Regions from separate parts of the Paenibacillus sp. FSL P4-0184 genome, predicted to be linked through region 1. Evidence: riboswitches for the same ligand, from Rfam matches in the RefSeq annotation. Region 1 holds a riboswitch; the other holds the start of a gene.

Region 1 (10,665 bases):
ATACTGATCTTAAGGCCGCAGGCAGCTCGCAGGCCGCACTTATCTATGCTTCTTTTGGCCAACAGGGCAGTTATACTACATTGCAGCTTGCCCAGTATGCTTCTACTCTTGCAAATGAAGGAGTGCGTATTAAGCCTCAACTCGTTAGCAAGATCACGGATGCGCAAGGTAAGGCGGTTAAGGAATTTCAAAGAGAAGTGCTTAATACGGTAACGTTTGACAAATCCTACTGGAAAGAGATCAAACAGGGGATGAGCAGTGAAGTTAGTGCCTTTGATGATTTTCCTTATGATTTTGCACGTAAGACAGGTACCTCTGAAAAAACAGACAGAAAAAATATAAACCGTGATAATGGGGTATTTATTGCCTTTGCTCCGCGAGAAAATCCGAAGCTAGCCGTAGCGGTTGTTATACCAGAAGGGGGCTTTGGCTCCAAAAGCGCTGCTCCGGTTGCTCGTAAAATTTTTGATGCCTATGATTGGGAGTACGGGCTCGATGGTGTGCCGAAAAAGAATGTCACTCCTGCGTCAGACCCCGTTCAAGAATAATTAGAGAAAAAGGAGAGAAATAAACTGTGAGTTTTTTCCGTAAGCAGGCCTCACCTCCAGATGAGACCAACAGTAAAAGTTCCATAGGCCTGCGACTCAACGTGTTTTTCTTTAGCACGTTTGTTATATTTTGCGTAATTATTATACGCCTGGCTGTGTTGCAATTCGTGGAAGGACCCACTTTAACTGAAGTGGAGACAAGCAGAGATACCAAAAATGTACCGCTAGCTTCCATGAGAGGTGTAATTTATGCTGCTGAAGGTGAGAAGTTAGCGTACTCTACACCGGTTCAATCGCTGTATATTACGCTCAATAAGGAGTATACCGCTAAGCAAACAGATAAAATTACCGGTAAAACTACCCTAACTCCAGAAGCTAAAGCCAAGTCAGATGCATTGGCAGCCAAGCTGGTAGCTGATTTCAATAAATATGGTGATCCAAAAGCTGAGAAGATGACAGAAGAAGATGTTATTGACGCACTGGATTTATATTTCCGGAAATCACTTGGCTTTATGGCACGGCGAATTAAGGCGGACCTGACTACTCAGGAAGTGGCCTATTTCATGGAACATAAGGGAGAATACCCAGGCCTTGAAATTGTCGAGGAAAGCATTCGTCATTACGATAAAGATACGGTTGCCGTACAGACGATAGGTTATATCAAGCCTTTTAAATCAGCAAACAGCCTTAATATTTATAAGAATATCTTAAATGCTATGAAGAACAATCCGGAGCCAGGACTAACGTACAAGGACGACGAATTTGTCGGATTTGACGGCCTGGAGCTGCAGTATCAGAGAGAGCTTCGGGGACAAAACGGCTATCAGGAAATCTCCGTCAATCCACAGAACATGGCAGAGAAAGTCGAGCGTGTAGTCCCTCCTGTGAAAGGCAATGACGTCTGGACAACTATTAATAAGAACATTCAGATGAAGACAGAGCAGGCGATTATGGATCAGATTAAGTGGTTGCATTCCAATACTGTACAGGGTAAAACGCATCCTAATGCTTTAACTGGTTACGCTGTAGCGATGGAAGTCGATACGGGGAATATCGTCAGTATGGCAAGTATGCCGGACTACGATACGAATATTTGGACATCGGGATCCTTATCCACAGATGTCTGGAACAGTATCATGGATAACTACCAGAACGGTACCATTAATCCGATTTCTTCAGGGACGTCAGGTAATGGACTTAGGTCTGTACTGCTACTAGGTTCAACAATTAAACCTTTGAGCGTACTGGTGGGTCTGAATGAAGGTCTCTTTACAACCTCAACCTACTATCCGGATAGAGGTTTCGCGACTTTTGGTAAAACAGGTCATGAAACTAAGGTAAGAAACTCCGGAGGACATGTGTACGGTTCTATGGACCCTGCAAGAGCGATTGAGAAATCGTCGAATGCGTTCATGGTGGATATGATCGGTAAACGATTGTATGACAAATACAAAAGCAAAGGCGTAGATGTCTGGGATAAGTATATGAAAGAGTTTGGACTTGGTGTATCCACGGGAAGTGGTCTGCCAAATGAATTCTTAGGACAGATTAACTATACCAATATAGAGGCTGCAGGTAGTGCCCAAGCGGCACTTGTATATGCTTCTTTCGGCCAACAAGGTAGTTATACGGTGTTGCAGCTTGCGCAATACGTAGCTACACTTGCTAATGAAGGACAGCGGATTAAACCTCAGCTAGTTAGCAAGATTACAGATGCTGACGGAAAAGTAGTCAAGGAGTTCGGTCGTGAGGTAATAGATGAAGTAACAGCCTTTGATAAATCCTACTGGAAAGAAATTCAACAGGGTATGCGAAGTGAAGTTAGTGCTTTTTCTGATTTCCCTTATGATTTTGCTCGTAAGACGGGAACATCTCAACAAGTGGCGAAGGGTCAAATTCGCGATAATGGTGTATTTATTGCCTATGCCCCACGAAATAATCCTAAGCTGGCAGTAGCCGTAGTCATTCCAGAAGGGGGCTTTGGTTCCCAGAGTGCTGCGCCGGTCGCACGCAAAATTTTTGATGCTTATGATTGGGAATATGGACTTGATGGCGTTCCGAAGAAGAGTCTGCAGTCAGGTAATAATACGAATGATCCTGCGAATGAAGGAACGACTACAGGTACTCAGTAACATTGACTCTAAGGTGAATAATGATTAAAAAATAAACAGCTGCTCTATTGAGAGCATAAAAGAATGGAGGGGTGGCAATGACTGCCAAATACCGCCTGCTTGCTTTGGATATGGATGGAACCCTACTGAATGATGAACAGATTATTACACCTACAACGGTGAAATGGCTTCAGAAGGCGGTCGACGCAGGCGTTCACGTCTGTCTGTCGACAGGCCGGGCTTTTACAAGTGCATTTCCATATGCTGAGCAGCTTGGACTAGAAACACCTATGATTACTGTGAACGGTAGTGAGATATGGCGAGCACCACATGAAATTTATCGGCGATCCTTGATGGACCCTATGCTGGTACAACAAATGTATGAACTTGCTAAAGAAGATGACATCTGGTTCTGGGCCTATTCTACAGAAAAAGTCCACAAACAGGATAACTGGGATGGGGATGTAACGGGCAGAGAATGGCTTAAATTCGGTTATCATACTGAAGATGATGAGCTTCGTCATAAGTTGCTGCTTCGTCTTCAAGATATGGGTGGATTGGAGATTACGAACTCCTCTCCACATAACCTGGAGATTAACCCTCTAGGAGTAAATAAAGCAGCCGGAATCATGGAAGTCTGTAAGTTGCTAGGACTAGACATATCCCAAGTTATAGCGGTTGGTGACAGCCTCAACGACCTTGCAGCGATTCAGCAGTCAGGGCTTGGGGTTGCCATGGGCAACGCTCAGGACACGGTTAAAGAAGAGGCTGACGCTGTGGTGGCTTCTAATAATAATGATGGAATTGCAGAAGTCATTCAAAAATATATTTTTAATGAAGCTATTGCGAAGTGAATCCATAGAGCATATTTGCTATTAGGAGGTTAAGTATTGACGATCCTGGGTTGGATTCTTATTATTGCTTTATTTGCCGTAGGGCTAGCCGGGGCTGTGTATCCTATACTGCCGGGTGCACTTGCGATTTATCTTGCTTTTTTCGTATATGGCTGGTTCTTTTCATTCGAGCCTTTTGGTGCTTGGTTCTGGATCATTCAAACGCTGATCGTTGTAGTTCTATTTATTGCTGATTACGTTGTAGGAGCGTGGGGCGTTAAGAAATTTGGCGGCTCGCGTTCATCGATTATCGGGAGTACGATTGGGCTAATCATTGGTCCTTTTGTAATCCCAGCCTTTGGACTTATTATCGGTCCGTTTCTGGGTGCCTTTATAGGAGAATTGATCGTGGGTTCTTCACCAGCTAAAGCTGCCAAAGTAAGTGTAGGATCAATACTTGGGTTGTTTAGTAGTACTGTTGTCAAAATTGTGCTACAAATTATTATGGTCGTCCTCTTTTTTATATGGGTCGTCCGGTTTTAATTTTAACAGTGAAGAAGGGGAAATGGTTTGTCCAAGAAAGAGTCTTTCGTAAAAGGCACGCTTATCCTTGCTGCTGCAGCTTTGGTGGCAAGGGTACTCGGGCTTGTCCAGCGGGTGCCGCTGGATCATATTTTTGATGATGTGGGGAGAGCATCATTTGGGGTATCGAACAATATCTATTTAATGCTGCTCACCGTGGCTACAGCAGGTATTCCAAGTACGCTCAGTAAGATGGTCTCCGAGCGGTACGCTCTGAATCGTCCAGAAGAAGCTAGACAAGTGTATCATGCAGCATTGATATTTTCGGTAGCAGCAGGGGTAGTTATGACTGCATTGCTGTATTTCGGCGCTCCGTTCTATGCGACACATATTGCTGACGTACCTGAATCAGCGATGGCAGTTAGGGCTATTGCACCTGCGCTTTTACTTTTTCCGGCGATTGCCATGATGCGCGGTTATTTTCAAGGGCGCAACAATATGATGGCTGGTGGTATTTCACAGATTGTAGAGCAGTTCGCTCGCGTACTAGTCGCTATTTTACTAGCTTATATTCTATTACAGCAGGGGTATAACAATACAACTATAGCTGCGGGAGCCTCCTTCGGTAGCGTAATTGGTAGTATTGCAGCATTTGGTGTCATGATTTATTTTGCAATCAAGCTGCGCCGAGAGGATAAGCAGCAAGGATTAAATTACGATACCACTCAAAAATTGCCGATTTGGGGAATTTATAAGGATATTTTCACACTTTCAATTCCGATCGTACTCTCTTCACTTACGATTCCCGTAGTGAATGTAATTGATACTTCTTTGGCTGTTCCACTGCTTATCGATCAGATGGGTAGAGAGAGTGCAACAGCAGCTTTGGGTATACTAACCACGCGTGCTCAAAGTGTGGCCGGAATTCCACCAGTACTAGCCATTGCGCTAGGTACCTCGCTGATTCCGATCATTTCAGCTGCTTATGCCCGTCGTGATGAGGGACACTTGAAGAAGCAAATTACACTTGCTTTGCGGATTTCTATCCTGACAGGGATGCCAATTGTGTTGGCACTTGTGGCAGCAGCCTATTCTGTAAACGGGTTATTGTTCAGCAGCTTGGACGGAAGCGGAATTGTGGCGATGCTTACGATTGGAACGATCTTTCAGATCACCATGATGACAACGAACTCTATCTTGCTCGGTATGGGCAAATCACGCATTTCAATGTATTATGTGCTAGTGGGTATTATTGTTAAATTAGTCGCAAGCTTCTTACTAAGTAAGATATTTGGGATCTACGGGATTATCGGCGCAACAGCACTTTGTTTCGTAGTTATTACTATTCTTAACTTACGGATGCTGAAATCCATTGTACCTTTCGAAATTATGGGTAAACGGTGGGGTGGCTTCGCAATTGCGGTTCTGGTGTCCGGTGGTATTGGTTTTGGACTTAACCAAGCTGGAATTCTGTTAACAGATCTAATGCCTGCACGTCTGGCGTTTCTGATCACTTGTCTTGTTGTAGGGGCCGCAGTTGTTGTTATTTATCTGGTCATGCTAATTGTACTGGGTGTGCTTACTAAACAGGAAATCTCCAGTTATCCGCGTGCATTGCAAAAATTGCTCCATCCGCTGATGAAATTGCAGCCTGCGCGTGTTCGTATGAGAGAATAAGTTTGACTTCTGCATGACATTTTGCTTCACTTAAAGAATAGAAATTTGACAGATATGGAAGAAAGGACTGAACAAGCTATGGACAAAATTAGTTCTCCTGCTGAATTTCAGGTAGCCATTCAATCTCCTCGATTAACTGTAGCCATCTTCAAGGCGGACTGGTGCTCAGATTGTAAATTTATCGATCCTTTTATTCCTGAGGTAGAGCAAGCCTATGCAGATCGTCTAACGCTGGTTGAGGTTGACGTTGATGCTGTGGGTGACGTTAGTCAGGAACAAAATATTATGGGTATTCCAAGCTTTGTCGCGTATTCCGATGGACGTGAACTGGTTAGATTCGTTAATAAATTGCGTAAATCCCGCGAGGAAATTGAGAATTTCCTGGATAAAGCGGTTCAAGTGCATCAAAGCATTCAACAGTAATTCCGGAAAACCACCGCTTTCGCCTGTTCGAGCAAAAGCGGTGGTTTTTTAAGATGCTTCTTCATTACTAAAAACTGCGGGTGATATTTTTGTCGACAAATCAGTTGAAATGGCTTAGTTATCTTACTTGCCTTATCATGTTCCTCGCTGTACTAGGGGGAGCGGTTGTAACGAAGACTGGATCGGGATTGGAATGCGGAAATGAATGGCCGCTCTGTCATGGGAAATTGATTCCGGCCTATACTGTAGGTTCGATGATTGAATACACCCATCGCTTGTTTAGCGGATTGGCAGGGTTATTGTCACTTGCCTCGATGATTGCCTTTTGGCGTTATGCTCGAAATCGGAGGGACTTGTTAGTATATGCATTCATGACGTTGCTGTTTGTAATTGTTCAAGGTGGTATGGGAGCGCTTGCAGTGATTAAATCCCAATCTGCTGCTGTAATGGCACTGCATATGGGCTTTTCCTTGATTGCTTTTTCAAGTTCTCTAATGCTGGCTCTAGGAACTAAAAGGCGACATGAAGCAGGTGAGTACGATCCTAAGATGGAGCTTCAGAAGAAACCCGTCAGTAAGGCTTTCCGCAATTTAACCTGCTTCACGGCCTTATATTCCTATGTTGTTGTTTATATTGGAGCCTTTGTTAGTCATACGGATTCGCGCGGTGGATGTTCTGGCTGGCCGCTCTGTAACGGTGAATGGGTTCCCGAGCTTTCCGGGGGAGTAGGTATTGTTTTTACGCACCGGATTGCGGCTTTGATCTTATTCATTCTTACTGCGGTGCTTGGACATTTAGCTTTTTGGAAACATAAGGATTACCCAGAGCTAAGAGCTCTTGGCGTAGCGGCTGTTCTGCTGTGCTTGATGCAGGTATTTAGTGGAGCTGCTGTTGTTTACACACTAGATAATGAAAGATTGTACATATTTGCCGCTTTGGCTCATATTTTGTTGATCGCTAGTTTGTTTGGTGTCTTATGTTATATGAGTGTAAGAGTCTGGCAGCTGAATCGTGCGAGAAATGTAGGTGTTGAAAAAATACAACGAATCCAATGACACCGTTATAACACCCTTGGTAGAAAGTTCCCACCGTGGATAGAGTCGCTTTACCTGCGGAATAATAAAGTGGAAATCGGTATATCGTGGTGCTGGACAAAACTTTAGGAGGACTGGGATATGCTGCGGGTTATACTTGGAGAGCCGCCTCGAAAGAACAGCGGTGTATTGGCTGACGCGATGGAGAACATGGCCACATTTGCAGCCTTACTACGCAAGGAAATGAATGCTCATGAGGATAATGACCATGAGTACCGCAAGCTGGAGATTTGGACACGTGGACTGATCTCCTCATTGGATGAATTGGAGCAAAGCTGGTTCGCAGCTGCTTTTTACCGGAAATCGGTAATCGCTGGTTATATGGATGATATGTCACCAGTGGAACAAGGCGATTATGCGCGGTATGTTTATTTTTATAAAGATGGATTTATTCGTGTGTTCTCTCTTCTGGACAAGCTTGGAACGGTACTGAATCATTTTTATGACCTCAAAACCTCCAAATTAAAAACGCACTTTTCTTATTTTACAGTACTGCGTCAACTTCAGTTATTGAATGTGCATCCTGCGCTAGCGGATCAACTGGAACAGATCAAGAACTCTTATCGTGATCCACTGGAGAATCTACGCAAGCGTAGAAATGCTGAAATTCATTATATGAATTCCGAAATGCAGGATGATTTATGGCAGCGACATCAAGGCCTGCATGACAAAATTCAGCTTGAGGATTTAGATAGCCATCTTGAGGATTTAAAGCAGTCCCTTGAAATGAACTGTAAAACATTAATCGCGGCATTCAGCTACAGCAATGAACAGCTGCGTAAGGAAATAAGCAAGGCAAAGCGTGTACAATCCTAGCGTTCAAGATATTTCCTTTTGACAAAAAACAAGAAACTTACTATACTTATGCTTGCATTAAAGTCTGTACGAATTCAAACATAAAATTTCATACTCTATATCTTATCGAGAGTGGCGGAGGGATAGGCCCGATGAAGCCCGGCAACCGATTTGTATACAGCGCGATTAGCGTTATGTACAAATGTCATGGTGCTAATTCCTACAATGACGCAAGGTTTGTGGTCGTTGGCAGATGAGAAGGCATTGTCTAAATAAACACACAGAGCCTCTTGCGATCTGCATCGATCGTCGGAGGTTTTTTTGTATGGAATAAGTGAATTATAAAGGGGGCGACGAGCGTTGATTAATCTAAAAGGAATAACAAAGGTATATGGAAAAGGCAGCCATGCGGCTACAGCACTTTCCGGATTGAATTTGTCTATCGAGAAAGGTGAAATATTCGGAGTTATTGGCCATTCTGGAGCGGGAAAAAGCACATTGATCCGTTGCATTAATCTGTTGGAGCGTCCGACAGAAGGGGAAGTTTGGGTAGATGGCATTGAACTAACTAAGCTTACTCAAGGTCAGCTGCAGGAACAGCGACGCAAAATTGGGATGATTTTTCAACATTTCAATCTGCTATCTTCTGCGACGGTGTACGATAACATTGCTTTTCCTCTGCGACTCACAGGCACCTCGAGAGCAGATATTGATACTAAAGTGAAAGATTTGCTTGCCTTAGTGGGGCTTGAAGAACACAGGGATAAATATCCCTCCCAATTATCAGGAGGACAAAAGCAGCGGGTCGGCATCGCACGGGCACTTGCCAGCGACCCTGATGTGCTGCTGTGTGACGAAGCAACCTCTGCGCTTGACCCACAAACGACAGACTCTATTCTTAAGCTATTGCTCGATATTAATAAACGATTCCATCTGACCATTGTGCTGATCACTCACGAAATGCACGTGATTCAGAGCATCTGCGACCGTGTTGCGGTCATTCATGGTGGTGGTATCGTTGAGCAAGGTAAAGTCACGGAGGTATTCCTGAAGCCGCAGCATGAGGTCACTCGCGATTTCATTCGCAGTGAATCACAGAATGAGGGCCCCCTTCGTACGGCGCTTGACGCTGCTGCTGGGGACAACTCTCAGGCCGTCAAAATTACTTTTTTCGGAGAGAAGACCTACGGCTCTGCACTTTCCAATGTAGTACGTGAGACAGGTGTTAGCTTCGCCATTCTGCATGGTACCATCTCAACGATAAAAGACGTACCTTATGGACAAATGATTGTTCGGTTCGAAGGTCCAGCTGAAGCGATCTCTGTGACGATAGCCGAACTAACCGCTCAAGGCCTTGAAGTGGAGGTGATTTCGTAATGAATTTCGCAGACTTAAACTGGCAAGAAATGATGGATGCTACAGTTGCTACCTTGCAAATGTTAATATTCTCTGGATTGTTCACAATTATTCTTGGTTTACCACTCGGAATTCTATTGTATTTATGGGGAAGATCGAATAGTATAGTAATCAGAGTAATTTACTCGGTCTTATCGTTCGTTGTAAACATCCTACGTTCGGTACCGTTTATCATTTTGATGGTAGCATTAATTCCATTTAGCAAAGCCGTTGTTGGAACTTCCATCGGAGTACTCGGTACGATTCCACCACTCGTGATTGGTGCAGCTCCATTCTTTGCTCGCTTGGTGGAAACGGCATTAAGAGAAGTGGATCGTGGAGTAATCGAAGCGGCGCAAGGGATGGGAGCATCCACGAATCAGATCGTTATGCGTGTTCTTTTGCCAGAGGCTCGTCCAGGTCTGCTCGCTGGGGTTACGATCACACTGGTTACACTGGTCTCCTATACGGCAATGTCCGGGATGGTAGGCGGCGGCGGGCTAGGGGATCTAGCGATTCGTTACGGATATTACCGGTATGAGAAGGAAGTTATGATTATCTCTGTAGTCTTGATGGTCATACTGGTGCAATTGCTACAAATGGCCGGTGATCGACTAGTACGACATTTCACACGGAAATAAGGTACGTCCATATATAGCCTTATTCATACAAATACCAAGGATAAGAGGGGGATTTAAAATGAAAAAATTACTACTTACTTTTTTTAGTCTGACACTGGTTGTGGTGCTGGCTGCTTGCGGCAATAACAATAATGCTTCTAAATCGGCTGCTACTAATGCACCAAAAGATGGTGCTGCAACTGAGTCTTCCGCAGAACCTGTAAAATTGGTGGTTGGTGCTTCACCTGTTCCACACGCTGAGATCCTAAAAGCTATTGCCCCATTGCTTGAAGCGCAAGGAATTACATTAGAAATCAAAGAATTCACTGACTATGTTCAACCAAATGTTCAGCTTTCAGAGAAGAATCTGGATGCTAACTTCTTCCAACATCAACCTTACCTGGATGACCAGAATCAAAAGAACGGTTCGGATCTAGTTTCTGTTACAGCCGTTCACGTTGAACCTTTTGGTGCTTATTCCAAAAAAATCAAATCCATCGACGAGCTGGCTGATGGTGCGAAAGTTGCCATCCCGAATGATGCTACAAACGGTGGTCGTGCACTGATCCTGCTTGCCAAAAATGGACTGATTTCTTTGAAAGATGATACCAACATCACATCTACCCAAGCAGATATCACTGAAAATA
Region 2 (10,665 bases), 2.9 Mb from region 1:
GTTCACAGGTAAAATAAACCTTCGAAATCTTAACCATACAAAAAAAACGCTTGCTGCTCAATCATCCACTAAACGGATTAACGAGCAACAAGCGTTGATTTAATTTATATATTAGTTCTGCATGATGAAATCATTATCAATCTTCGCATTAGCATCATCGAACACGCGCAGAATATCGTAGCGTGTATTCCGCTGTGCCGGGATTTTGCCTGCTTCACGGATCAGCTGAGTAATCGATTCGATATTGACCTTGTAGGTCGCGCCCGCAGAAGATACTACATTTTCTTCAATCATCGTACTGCCGAAATCGTTGCAGCCATATTGAAGGGAAAGCTTGCCGACCTCTGGTCCCATTGTTACCCAAGAGGACTGAAAGTTCTTAATGTTGTCTAGAACAAGGCGACTTATGGCTACCGTCTTCAGATATTCTTCAGGCGTTTGTCTATCCAGCTTCAGGTTGGTATTATCCGGTTGGAAGGTCCAAGAGATAAAGGCCAAGAAACCCTCTGAATCATACTTGTTGGCAATACACTCGTCCTGAGCCTCACGCACACGAAGTAAGTGTAATGCCCGTTCTTCCATACTTTCACCAAGTCCAATGACCATCGTAGCTGTCGTATTCATACCGATCTTATGCGCTGTCTGCATTACGTCCATCCACTCGCGCCATGAGCCTTTAAGTCGGCTGATCTTGCGGCGTGTGCGATCATCGAGAATTTCCGCTCCCCCACCTGGTAGTGAATCCAGGCCAGCAGCATGGATTTCACGCACAACTTCCTCGAGCGATAATCCAGATACTTCTTTCATCTTCATAATCTCAGCAGGAGAGAAGGAATGCATTGTAATCTCAGGAAAACGTTGCTTAATTCCGCGAAGTATATCGGTATAATAGCTGAAAGGAAGATTTGGGTTCGTACCGCCTTGCATCAGTATTTCTGTACCATTTACAGCGATAGTTTCAGCGATTTTTTGGTAAATCGTCTCATCCGGCAATACATAACCCTCGTCAGAGCCCGGTCTGCGATAAAATGCGCAGAAACGGCAGTAGACATCACATACATTCGTATAGTTAATATTACGACCAATTACAAACGTGGCCATCGGGTCTGGATGCCAGCGTTCCATTATGGTGTTTGCAGCTGCACCCATTTTCTCAATTTCGTTGCTCTCGAACAGTCGGATGGTATCTTCCAATTGGAGACGTTCACCCCGTAGGGCTTTGTCCAAAATAAGATCTATCGCACTCATCGTTCGCATCCTCCTTCTAAACCCTTAGGGGTATGGTAGAATCACAAAATTACAGGAAGAAAAAACGTTGTCTCTTTTTCAAGATGACAACCCTTTCTCATACAATTGAACAGTTCATTTCCTCATCGTATCACAATCTGAACAGCTTGAAAAATGCTTTTACATTCTTCGCAAATTCCTATCCAGAAGAAAAGCAGCATCGCACTAAGCGATACTGCTAGTTATACTCTATTTCTCCACTAACACTCGATTGAACATTTCTTCCTGTTACTTGGACTCAATTTCTGCCCTAGCGGCTTCTAGTGCTTGGCCAAGATCAGCAATCAAATCCTCTGCATGTTCAATACCGACGGAGAAGCGCAGCAAACGATCATCTACACCCACAGCATTTCGAATCTCCACAGGAATATCAGCATGTGTTTGTACAGCCGGATAAGTCATAAGTGACTCTACGCCGCCCAAGCTTTCTGCGAATGCAATAAGACGAATATGGCGAAGAAGCGGCTCTACGTATCTGGCATCTTTTAATTTGAAAGAAAAAATACCGGTATTGCCTGAAGATTGGCGATTCTGGATTTCATGTCCTGGATGATCAGGCAATCCTGGATGGAACACTTCCGCAATCGCTGGATGCTCTAATAAGTAGTGAGCGATCGCTAGTGCATTGCTTTCGTGACGCTCCATACGCAGCGCCAATGTCTTCAAGCCTCTCATCAACTGATAACTGTCTGTTGGTCCGAGCACGGCGCCAATAGAGTTATGTAGAATAGCTAGTTCAGCTGATAATTCTACACCCTTGGATACAATCAGGCCTGCCAGTACATCATTATGACCACCCAAATACTTAGTAGCGCTATGAACTACAATATCCGCACCTAATTCTATAGGCCGTTGGAAGAATGGAGTCAGCAGCGTATTATCTACAATGCTAAGTAACCCATGGTGACGTGCCCAAGTGCACACGGCTTCAATATCCGTGATCATCATAAGTGGGTTCGTTGGCGTTTCAATAAATACAGCTTTCGTATTTGGACGACGCGAAGCTTCCAGTGCATCCAAATCATTCGTGTCTACATAAGAAGCAGTGATTCCAAACTTGGACATAATCCGTTCCAACAAACGATAGGTACCGCCGTAAAGATCCAGCGAAACGATCAGATGATCGCCTTGAGCGAACAAGGTAAGAACCGTTTGTATCGCTGCCATCCCTGAGCTACAAGCAAATCCTGCATCTCCAGATTCCAGTTCCGCAGCTGCATTCTCAAGCACTGAACGGGTCGGACTCTTGGTGCGGCTATAATCAAACCCTGTGCTCTGACCGAGTTTTGGATGACGAAATGCTGTTGCATTATAAATCGGAAAATTAATCGCTCCTGTGGCAGGATCTTCTTGAGAACCTATTTGAGCCAGTCTACTTTCAATCCTAAGTTTGTCATCCATGATTAATGCCTCCTAATTTATATTGTAGCGCTATTATTAATAAACAATCGGGTCGATATCATAAGGCGTTTCTTGATATACATAGTAATTGAGCCAGTTAGAGAATAATAAATTGGCATGCGCACGCCACACTGCTGGAGGTGTACGTTCTGGATCATCTTTAGGGAAGTAATGTTTCGGCAAAGCCATCTCCATCCCTCTAGACACATCACGGTCATATTCCCATTTCAAGGATAGAGGATCATATTCGGAATGTCCGGTCACAAATATTTGTTTACCGTCGTTTGTAGCCACTAGGTACATACCAGCTTCTTCGGATTCCGCTAGAATCTGCAGATCTGGGTTATTCTCAATATCTTCACGGGAGACATCAGTATGACGAGAGTGTGGTACATGGAATACCTCGTCAAAGCCGCGCAACAGTTTAATGTTATTTTGATTAATCGTATGAGCGAAGACGCCAAAGCATTTCTCAGGCAATGCCACTTTACGAACACCAAAATGATGATATAAGCCTGCCTGTGCCGCCCAACAAATATGCATGGTTGAAGTCACATTGTCCTTGCTCCATTCAAAAATCTCTTTCAGTTCTTCCCAATACGATACTTCCTCGAACTCCATTTGTTCTACAGGAGCACCTGTAACGATTAAACCATCCAAACGGCGGTGGCTGATCTCGTCAAAGGTTTTGTAAAAGCTCTTCAAATGTTCAGCAGAAGTATTCTTGGAAATATGGGAACGCGGATGCAATAAAGTAACATCAACTTGTAGTGGCGAATTTCCAATTAAACGCAGCAATTGAGTCTCTGTCGTCTCTTTAGTCGGCATGAGGTTCAGAATAGCAATCCGTAGTGGACGGATATCCTGATGGAAAGCCTGACTTTCGTCCATCACAAAAATATTTTCTCCGGATAGTACTTCTTTCGCCGGTAAACTGTCGGGAATTTTAATTGGCATTGTCTTTCCACTCCTTAGCTGAATTTAGTTGTTTTGCCGCACTGCGGCTTGCTGAACAATAAAAAGACCTTCCTCGGAAATCGAGAAAGGTCATATCTACAGTCATATGCGCCTCTCTCATCTGCCAGAATGTTCCTGAAGACGATTAGACATCTGCAGAAATTCCGCAAGAATTAGCACCGTGCGTTTACACGCCGGTTGCCGGGTTTCATAGGGCTAGTCCCTCCACCTGCTCTTGATAAGATTTAGCTGTATTCAATTAAATTACTTTAAAATTCACTTTAAATCATGAACCTCCTTTTCGTCAAGTCCATACAATGCTGAAGAAGCCTCAAAATCACAATAAATTTGCTTGAAAGAGGCATACTCCGTTGTTATACTAGACAAGTATTTCATACCTGAACGAAAAGAAGAGGTGAGAAGAAGGATGGAAGGCGACCCGAGCTCGCAAATATGTGTACAGAATGAGCAACCACACAGGATAATCATCAGCTTGCCGGCGGCGGGAGCAGTTCTTCTTCATGCCCTCGAAACGTCATTTGGCCCTATGTATTGATTGTACAGCCGGCCAAGCTGATTTTTTTCTCTGTGCTTAATTTAGCAGTCCCTAGTGAAGACCTGGGGATAGGAGGAGTGAAATCAGATGAAAATCCGGCTGGTAAATGCAGGGGTTTTTACACCTATTGATGAAATTGATGAAACACTAACACCCCCAACGGAAGGGTTCTATTGGATTGACGCCGATGTTGAGGATTTGGAGCTGCTTCAGCCCTTGTTCAACCTACATGATCTTGCTGTTGAGGATTGCCTTAGCGAAGAGGATCAGCGTCCAAAGATCGAAATATACGAAAGTCACTACTTTATAGTTGTAAATAGCATCCGCTTTGACGATGAAGAAATTTTCCTACGGGCGCTCAATGTATTCCTTGGAAGACATTACATCATCACTGTCACGAAACAAAAGATCAATGAACTACGAATCCTGAAGCCTATGCTCTGGGAGCAAGAAGTAAGTGAACCGGATATGTTCCTTTACTTGCTAATTGACCTTGTCGTTGATAACTATTTCTCCGTCGGCGACCGAATTGAAGCTCGGATTGAGAAGTTGGAAGAAGATATCCTCATGCATACCAAGAAGTCACATCTCAGTGAAATTATCGGTCTGCGAAGTGAAATTCTATGGTTGAAGAAAATGCTGGGGCCACAAAAAGAAGTGATCAATACCCTAAATAAAAAAGACCTCCGTCTGATTGATGATCAGCTGCAGAAATATTTTAGCGACATTTATGAAAATGCGGTTAAAATATCTGAAACCTTTGAGACGTATCGCGATCTCATGGGCAACTTACGAGAGGCATACCAATCCAGTATCGCCAACCGCGCGAATGAAATTATGAGAGTATTTACTGCGATCACAACAATATTCATGCCCTTGACCGTAATTACCGGAATCTACGGTATGAACTTTGATCATATGCCCGAGCTTCATACGAAATATGGCTATTATGGCGTTATAGGCGTTATGTTGACGTTAGGCTGTGGGATGCTGTATGTTTTCCGCAAGAAGGAATGGCTATGAAACGAACCGGACGAATAAGCAAGACGAAGGCCCTGTAACCGTAAGGTATAAGGAAGCCTTCGTCTTTTTGGTATGCGCAAATTTAAAAGCTGGTCGCCATGCCCACTTTATGCGTTTGCTCTCGACGGAAACGGATGCGTATCAATCGCAGACGCTCATAATAAATATCCAATCCTTCAGCAGCAGAAAAATCGTCACCATACACCTTATGTAACACCGGTTTTAGGAAAAGATCCCCGAGCTCCACATAGGCATTCCATATCGCATCCTGCTCATTCTGCGGCATATTGCCAAGCTCTACATGGATCAGCTTCTCGACAGAATAACCTTCTCTTTCTAGCTCCTCTACCGCTTCAATCAGTTCACGCCGGTTCACTCCACTATTCACCTTAAGCTGTTCCAAGCCCAACCCATTCTCGATCCCCTGTAGCAAAATCCTCCGCAAGCGCAGTCGTTCTAGCTGCTTCTTATATTTGACTTCTTTCTGTTTATAAAGCCAAGATACGAAAGACTCCTCTTCAATTACTTCATGCACCCAATTTAGAGGGAAGGCATGTTCCCTTGCCACCGCAGTAGTTATAGCCAGCCAATCAGCCCCAAACTGCGCTATCTTGCCTTCTCCCACACCCGGAATTTGCATCAGTTCCTCTGGCGTATGCGGTAGAAATGTACTTAACAAGCGCAACAGTCGATTACTGGCGAGAATATAGGGCGCCTTCCGTTCACTCGAAGCCTTACCACGGCGCCAAGCACATAACTCTTCATAAATGGCTTCATTCCCATAATGTTCGCTGTAATATTGAAGCTTCAGCTGCTCCTGATTACGTCCAGTAAGACTATCCTCCTCGTGGAATATCCCATCGATTAAGGGTCGATAGCCATCTCCCATCTTCACTGCTAGCTCATGCCTGTATACACAGAGCATCTCATTCCATGAACCACCTTCATACCACAAATTCTCAATGTAATTATCCCCTCCTGAAAAATCACGCCAGCCCAAACTCCAGATCCCCTCTTCCTCTCCAATCCACAGCTGGGCGTACACCTCTTGATCCACTCCAGATATTCTGGATAAACGGTTCATAAACACAATTTGCATATTCATCCCTACCTTTCTCAACATTACAGCAAGCACAATAACCTTCCGGGAAGAGCCTCCTTCGGAGCGAACAAATCCTTTCTCAATCAGACCCCGAACGCAAAAAAGCACCTCTCTCACGATAAACGCGAAAGAGGTGCTCCCTCATTAAATGCTATACTGTTAGATCCTAGAATACCATATATTACCGAACAGTCAATGTCTTTTTATACTAGTTTCTAGCTAGAGCTAATGTAGCCAATCCAATCGCTCCAGCAAGCCCTGCATTGTCTCCAAGACCTGGTGAGACAACATAATTATCGATGTCGACATTAAGCGATGGATGTTGAACATATCCGCTCAATAACTCTTGCAGCTTAGTGCGAATCAGCGGGAATAGGTGGCTTTGCTTCATAACACCACCGCCCATTACGATTTTTTGAGGAGACAGAATCAGCACATAGTTCATGAGTGCATGTGCAAGATAGTGAGCTTCCATTTCCCATGCCGGATGGTCCACTGGTAGCTCTCCTGCCGGTTGTCCCCAGCGTTTGCCGATCCCCGGACCTGCGGCTAATCCTTCAAGACAATCGCCATGATAAGGACAGTAACCCTCAAACGTATCCTCTGGATGTCTACGAACTAGAATATGTCCCATCTCAGGATGTGACAATCCATGGACCATCTGGCCGCCAACAACCGCTCCTGCTCCAATGCCTGTCCCAACCGTAATATAAAGACAGCTGTCCAGACCTTTAGCTGCTCCCCATTTACTCTCCGCAAGCGCTGCACCATTCACATCCGTGTCAAAGCCGATCGGAACGTTAAATTGCTCAGCCATTGTGCCTACCAGATTATATTGTCCCCAGTGAGGTTTTGGTGTCGTTGTTATGTAACCATAAGTAGGGCTGTCCAGTACGGGATCAATTGGTCCAAAAGATCCGATTCCGAATGCTTCTACATTTTTCTCTTTAAAATAGTCTATTACTAGTCCCATCGTTTCTTCCGGTGTTGTTGTCGGAAAGCTAACTCGGTCAACAATGGTACCGTCCTCATAACCAATCCCACATACAAATTTTGTTCCGCCTGCTTCAATCGCTCCCAATAGCTTCACAGCAATTATCTCCCTTTCTCTAGTTAGAAGTTGAAACGCTACCCATACACAAATAAATAATATCATTAAAAAAAGCAATCACCAGCCCTAATTATACGTCGAATGAAGCGCTATCACAACATGTATAAATGCCTTTGGCGTCCTTATAAGGACGGTAGCGTTTAAGAGAGAAAGATAAGGACAATGTATAGTGTGAAACTTATACGTTCTTATAGTTTAACAAAACACCCTCCATGCATCTTTGCATGAAGGGTGTCTGATCTTAACCCAAATCGCCTAACTCAATCTGTACAATTCCCCGTTCGTCCTGCACCTCAGCAATCAAATGCATCAAGCTGCCGAACTCTAGCTCCTGAAATTTGCGCGCAGCTGTTTCCCGCTGTAGTTGCCACAAGGCTTCCGTCAGCTCGCAGACCACTGGTACATCGCAACGGATTTCCGCTAACTCTCGCGATAGATGCAGCATATCCAGATCTGCTTCGATTTTGGTACGCACACCTTTAGGGAGCAGATGCAGATTCTCAATTACACCTTCAACTGTTCTGTATTCGGTCAGCAGTTTCAGCGCAGTCTTCTCACCAATCCCTTTTACGCCGGGATAATTATCACTGGTATCCCCCATAAAGCCTTTCAGGTCAATCACTTGTCTAGGGGTTAGCCCCTTTTCCTCCAGCAATTCTGCAAGGTCATACACTTTATAGTTAGAGCGTCCCTTTTTCATAATGACGACCTTAACATTCTCATCAATGAGCTGAAGCATATCATGGTCACCCGTCAAAATATATACCTCAGAGTTTTCACTGTAACAAGAAGCCAGCGTACCAATGCAATCATCCGCTTCATAACCTGCAAGTCCAATGTTCGGCACCCCAAGCTCAGCTACTACATCTTTTACTAGATCGAACTGTGGAATCAGCTCTAACGGGGCTTCAATCCGATTCGATTTGTACCCATCGTATTTCTCGGTGCGGAACGTTCCTTTGCCCATATCCCAGCAGCATACGACGTGAGAAGGCTCAAATGTGCTTACTGCATCGAAAAAATACTGCAAAAAACCATACACCGCATTCGTCGGCAATCCAGCTTTTGTCTTGCGAATATATCCTCCATAAGAGGTCGCATAAAAGGCCCGGAACAGCAGAGCCATTCCATCTACAAGCATTACACGGCCCGTTGTTTCTGCTCTCATGTATAAACCTCTCCCTTAATCGTTCATTGTATTGTCATTAAGCGCTTGTCCATGTTATTGCACAAAGAGTATTCTATCAGAAAACACTTGATCTGATAAGGGATCATATAGTTACACATATGGGAGCTTATTCTTATCCTTTGAAATTAACAAGTAAAAACACCATCGGTGCCCTTGCAAGGGCGGTAAGCTTAAGCGAGAAATATAAGTATATTATAGAATCTTGGTCTTTTGTGATTTTCCTAGATATCCAAAAAGGGATGCCACAACAGCCATGAAATGACTGTTGGGACATCCCCTTTACGGATTTATACTTTGGAAGTATTGGTCCAAGCTTCAGCATATTGATCTTCTTTAAAGCCTACCGTAACTTTAACACCATCAGTGACAATCGGACGTTTATTTAGCATACCATGGCTCGCGAGCAGCTCAAGCTTCTCCTGCTCACTAAGCTGTGCCATTTTGTCCTTAAGACCCAATGCTTTATAGACTTCACCACTTGTATTAAAAAACTTTTTCAGTTCAAGTCCGCTATTGGCCAGCAATTCACGCAGCTCCTCAACGGTAGGCGGCTGTTCTGCGATGTTTTGAAGCTCAAGCTCATGACCTTGAGCTTGTAGCCATTTTACTGCACTGCGGCAGGTGCTGCATTTTGGATATTGATATACTTTTAGTTTGCTCATGTTGTTCTCCTTTAATGGTAGTGATGAGTGCGCTACGCTGGCAAATTATTCTTCCGATCGCTGTTATCCTCAGATTTCTTGATTAGTCCGCTTGTTGCGGATGAAATCCGAGGATAAAGGCGAACACTCCGTTTCTCCAGAACCAATTCGCCCTCTCGCTAACATCACTAAGATAATTTTTACCTCAAATTCGCTTTCGGGCCTTGCTCCAATACATTCTCCAAGGCCGCCATATCAGGCGGCAAAGGAGCTTCAAAGATCATTTCCTGCAGCAGCACCGGATGCTTGAACGTCAGACGCACCGCGTGCAGTGCTTGACGCGGTATGGAGGCATCTAGTGCTGTAACGGACTCCAACTGTTCACTTTGAGTTAAAGTCAATTCCGGTAGATTATACAGCTCATGACGATACATGCTGTCACCAATCAAAGGACAGCCGATAGAGGTCATATGGACCCGAATCTGATGAGTACGACCACTCTCCAGCTTCAGTTCAACTTTTGAACCTTGTGCGTATACGGTTTTAACCTCATACCGAGTCAGAGAAGGATAACCATCCGGTGTCACGATACGCCGATGCGGCTCCTCAGGATCACGGTCAATAGGTCCGTCGATATCGCCGAAAGGCTCCACAGGAGCCCCATGAACAAATGCAGCATAACGTTTGTCCACTGTACCCGCAATCATCTGCTCAGAAATATGCTGATGGCTATACGGATTCTTGGCGATGACTAACACACCGGAGGTTTCCTGGTCCAGACGATGGACGGGTCGAAAGCGGAAACGTTCATTTTTTTGGGCCCAATAATGAACTACTCCGTTAGCCAGCGTGTCAGTGTAATGTCCGTGTGTGGGATGCACGATGATCCCTGCTGCCTTGTTTACTACGAGCAGATGCTCATCTTCAAATAGAATTTCAAAGGGAATCGGCTGCGGTAAAATATCATCCGAAGTTTCTGTTTCCATGCGAATCTGTACAATATCGCCTGCCTTAACATGTACGCTGATATAAACACGCTCTCCATTTAATGTAATCCCTTGTTCTGTTTGCTTAAGGCGTGACAACAATTTACGTGAGACATCCATCCGTTTATGCAGGATCGTCTTCAGCAACCAGTCGTCCTCTTCAGGCGGTATAATATAAGTAATTGGTGAATAATAGCTAGTCATATTAGTCTCGGAACACCTTTTTACTGCGAATGTATTCTACATCAGTAATCCCTGCCCGTGTATTAGCCGTCCTAGCCAGCGCAAAGAAATAATCGGATAACCGGTTCAAATAAATAACCGCTTCCGGGTTAATGTCTGCATTTCGTCCAAGTGTAACTGCCCGGCGTTCCGCCCGGCGGCAAACCGTACGGCACACATGAAGAACCGA

Evidence for each region. A riboswitch is a leader RNA that binds a small molecule or an ion and turns the genes downstream of it on or off. The one in region 1 is predicted to bind S-adenosylmethionine.
Region 2: it holds a riboswitch for S-adenosylmethionine, as region 1 does, so the genes downstream of both, metA (homoserine O-acetyltransferase MetA) here and MKY52_RS13915 (methionine ABC transporter ATP-binding protein) in region 1, are expected to answer to the same signal.

The regions. Positions count from the first base shown of each region.
Region 1 covers NZ_JBBORN010000001.1:3,174,607-3,185,271, forward strand. The annotation lists gene MKY52_RS13875 (peptidoglycan D,D-transpeptidase FtsI family protein) at 1-548, shown strand, start outside; gene MKY52_RS13880 (peptidoglycan D,D-transpeptidase FtsI family protein) at 575-2,680, shown strand; gene MKY52_RS13885 (Cof-type HAD-IIB family hydrolase) at 2,758-3,513, shown strand; gene MKY52_RS13890 (DUF456 domain-containing protein) at 3,550-4,035, shown strand; gene MKY52_RS13895 (putative polysaccharide biosynthesis protein) at 4,063-5,691, shown strand; gene MKY52_RS13900 (thioredoxin family protein) at 5,770-6,114, shown strand; gene MKY52_RS13905 (COX15/CtaA family protein) at 6,204-7,169, shown strand; gene MKY52_RS13910 (Cthe_2314 family HEPN domain-containing protein) at 7,290-8,024, shown strand; SAM riboswitch class I at 8,124-8,263, shown strand; gene MKY52_RS13915 (methionine ABC transporter ATP-binding protein) at 8,364-9,380, shown strand; gene MKY52_RS13920 (methionine ABC transporter permease) at 9,380-10,039, shown strand; gene MKY52_RS13925 (MetQ/NlpA family ABC transporter substrate-binding protein) at 10,098-10,665, shown strand, end outside.
Region 2 covers NZ_JBBORN010000001.1:248,763-259,427, forward strand. The annotation lists gene mqnC (cyclic dehypoxanthinyl futalosine synthase) at 112-1,248, opposite strand; gene MKY52_RS01035 (aminotransferase class I/II-fold pyridoxal phosphate-dependent enzyme) at 1,516-2,688, opposite strand; gene metA (homoserine O-acetyltransferase MetA) at 2,725-3,645, opposite strand; SAM riboswitch class I at 3,760-3,890, opposite strand; gene corA (magnesium/cobalt transporter CorA) at 4,289-5,224, shown strand; gene MKY52_RS01050 (HRDC domain-containing protein) at 5,307-6,323, opposite strand; gene MKY52_RS01055 (ROK family protein) at 6,535-7,416, opposite strand; gene MKY52_RS01060 (5'-3' exonuclease) at 7,679-8,605, opposite strand; gene MKY52_RS01065 (arsenate reductase family protein) at 8,914-9,288, opposite strand; gene MKY52_RS01070 (RluA family pseudouridine synthase) at 9,468-10,457, opposite strand; gene MKY52_RS01075 (cob(I)yrinic acid a,c-diamide adenosyltransferase) at 10,459-10,665, opposite strand, start outside.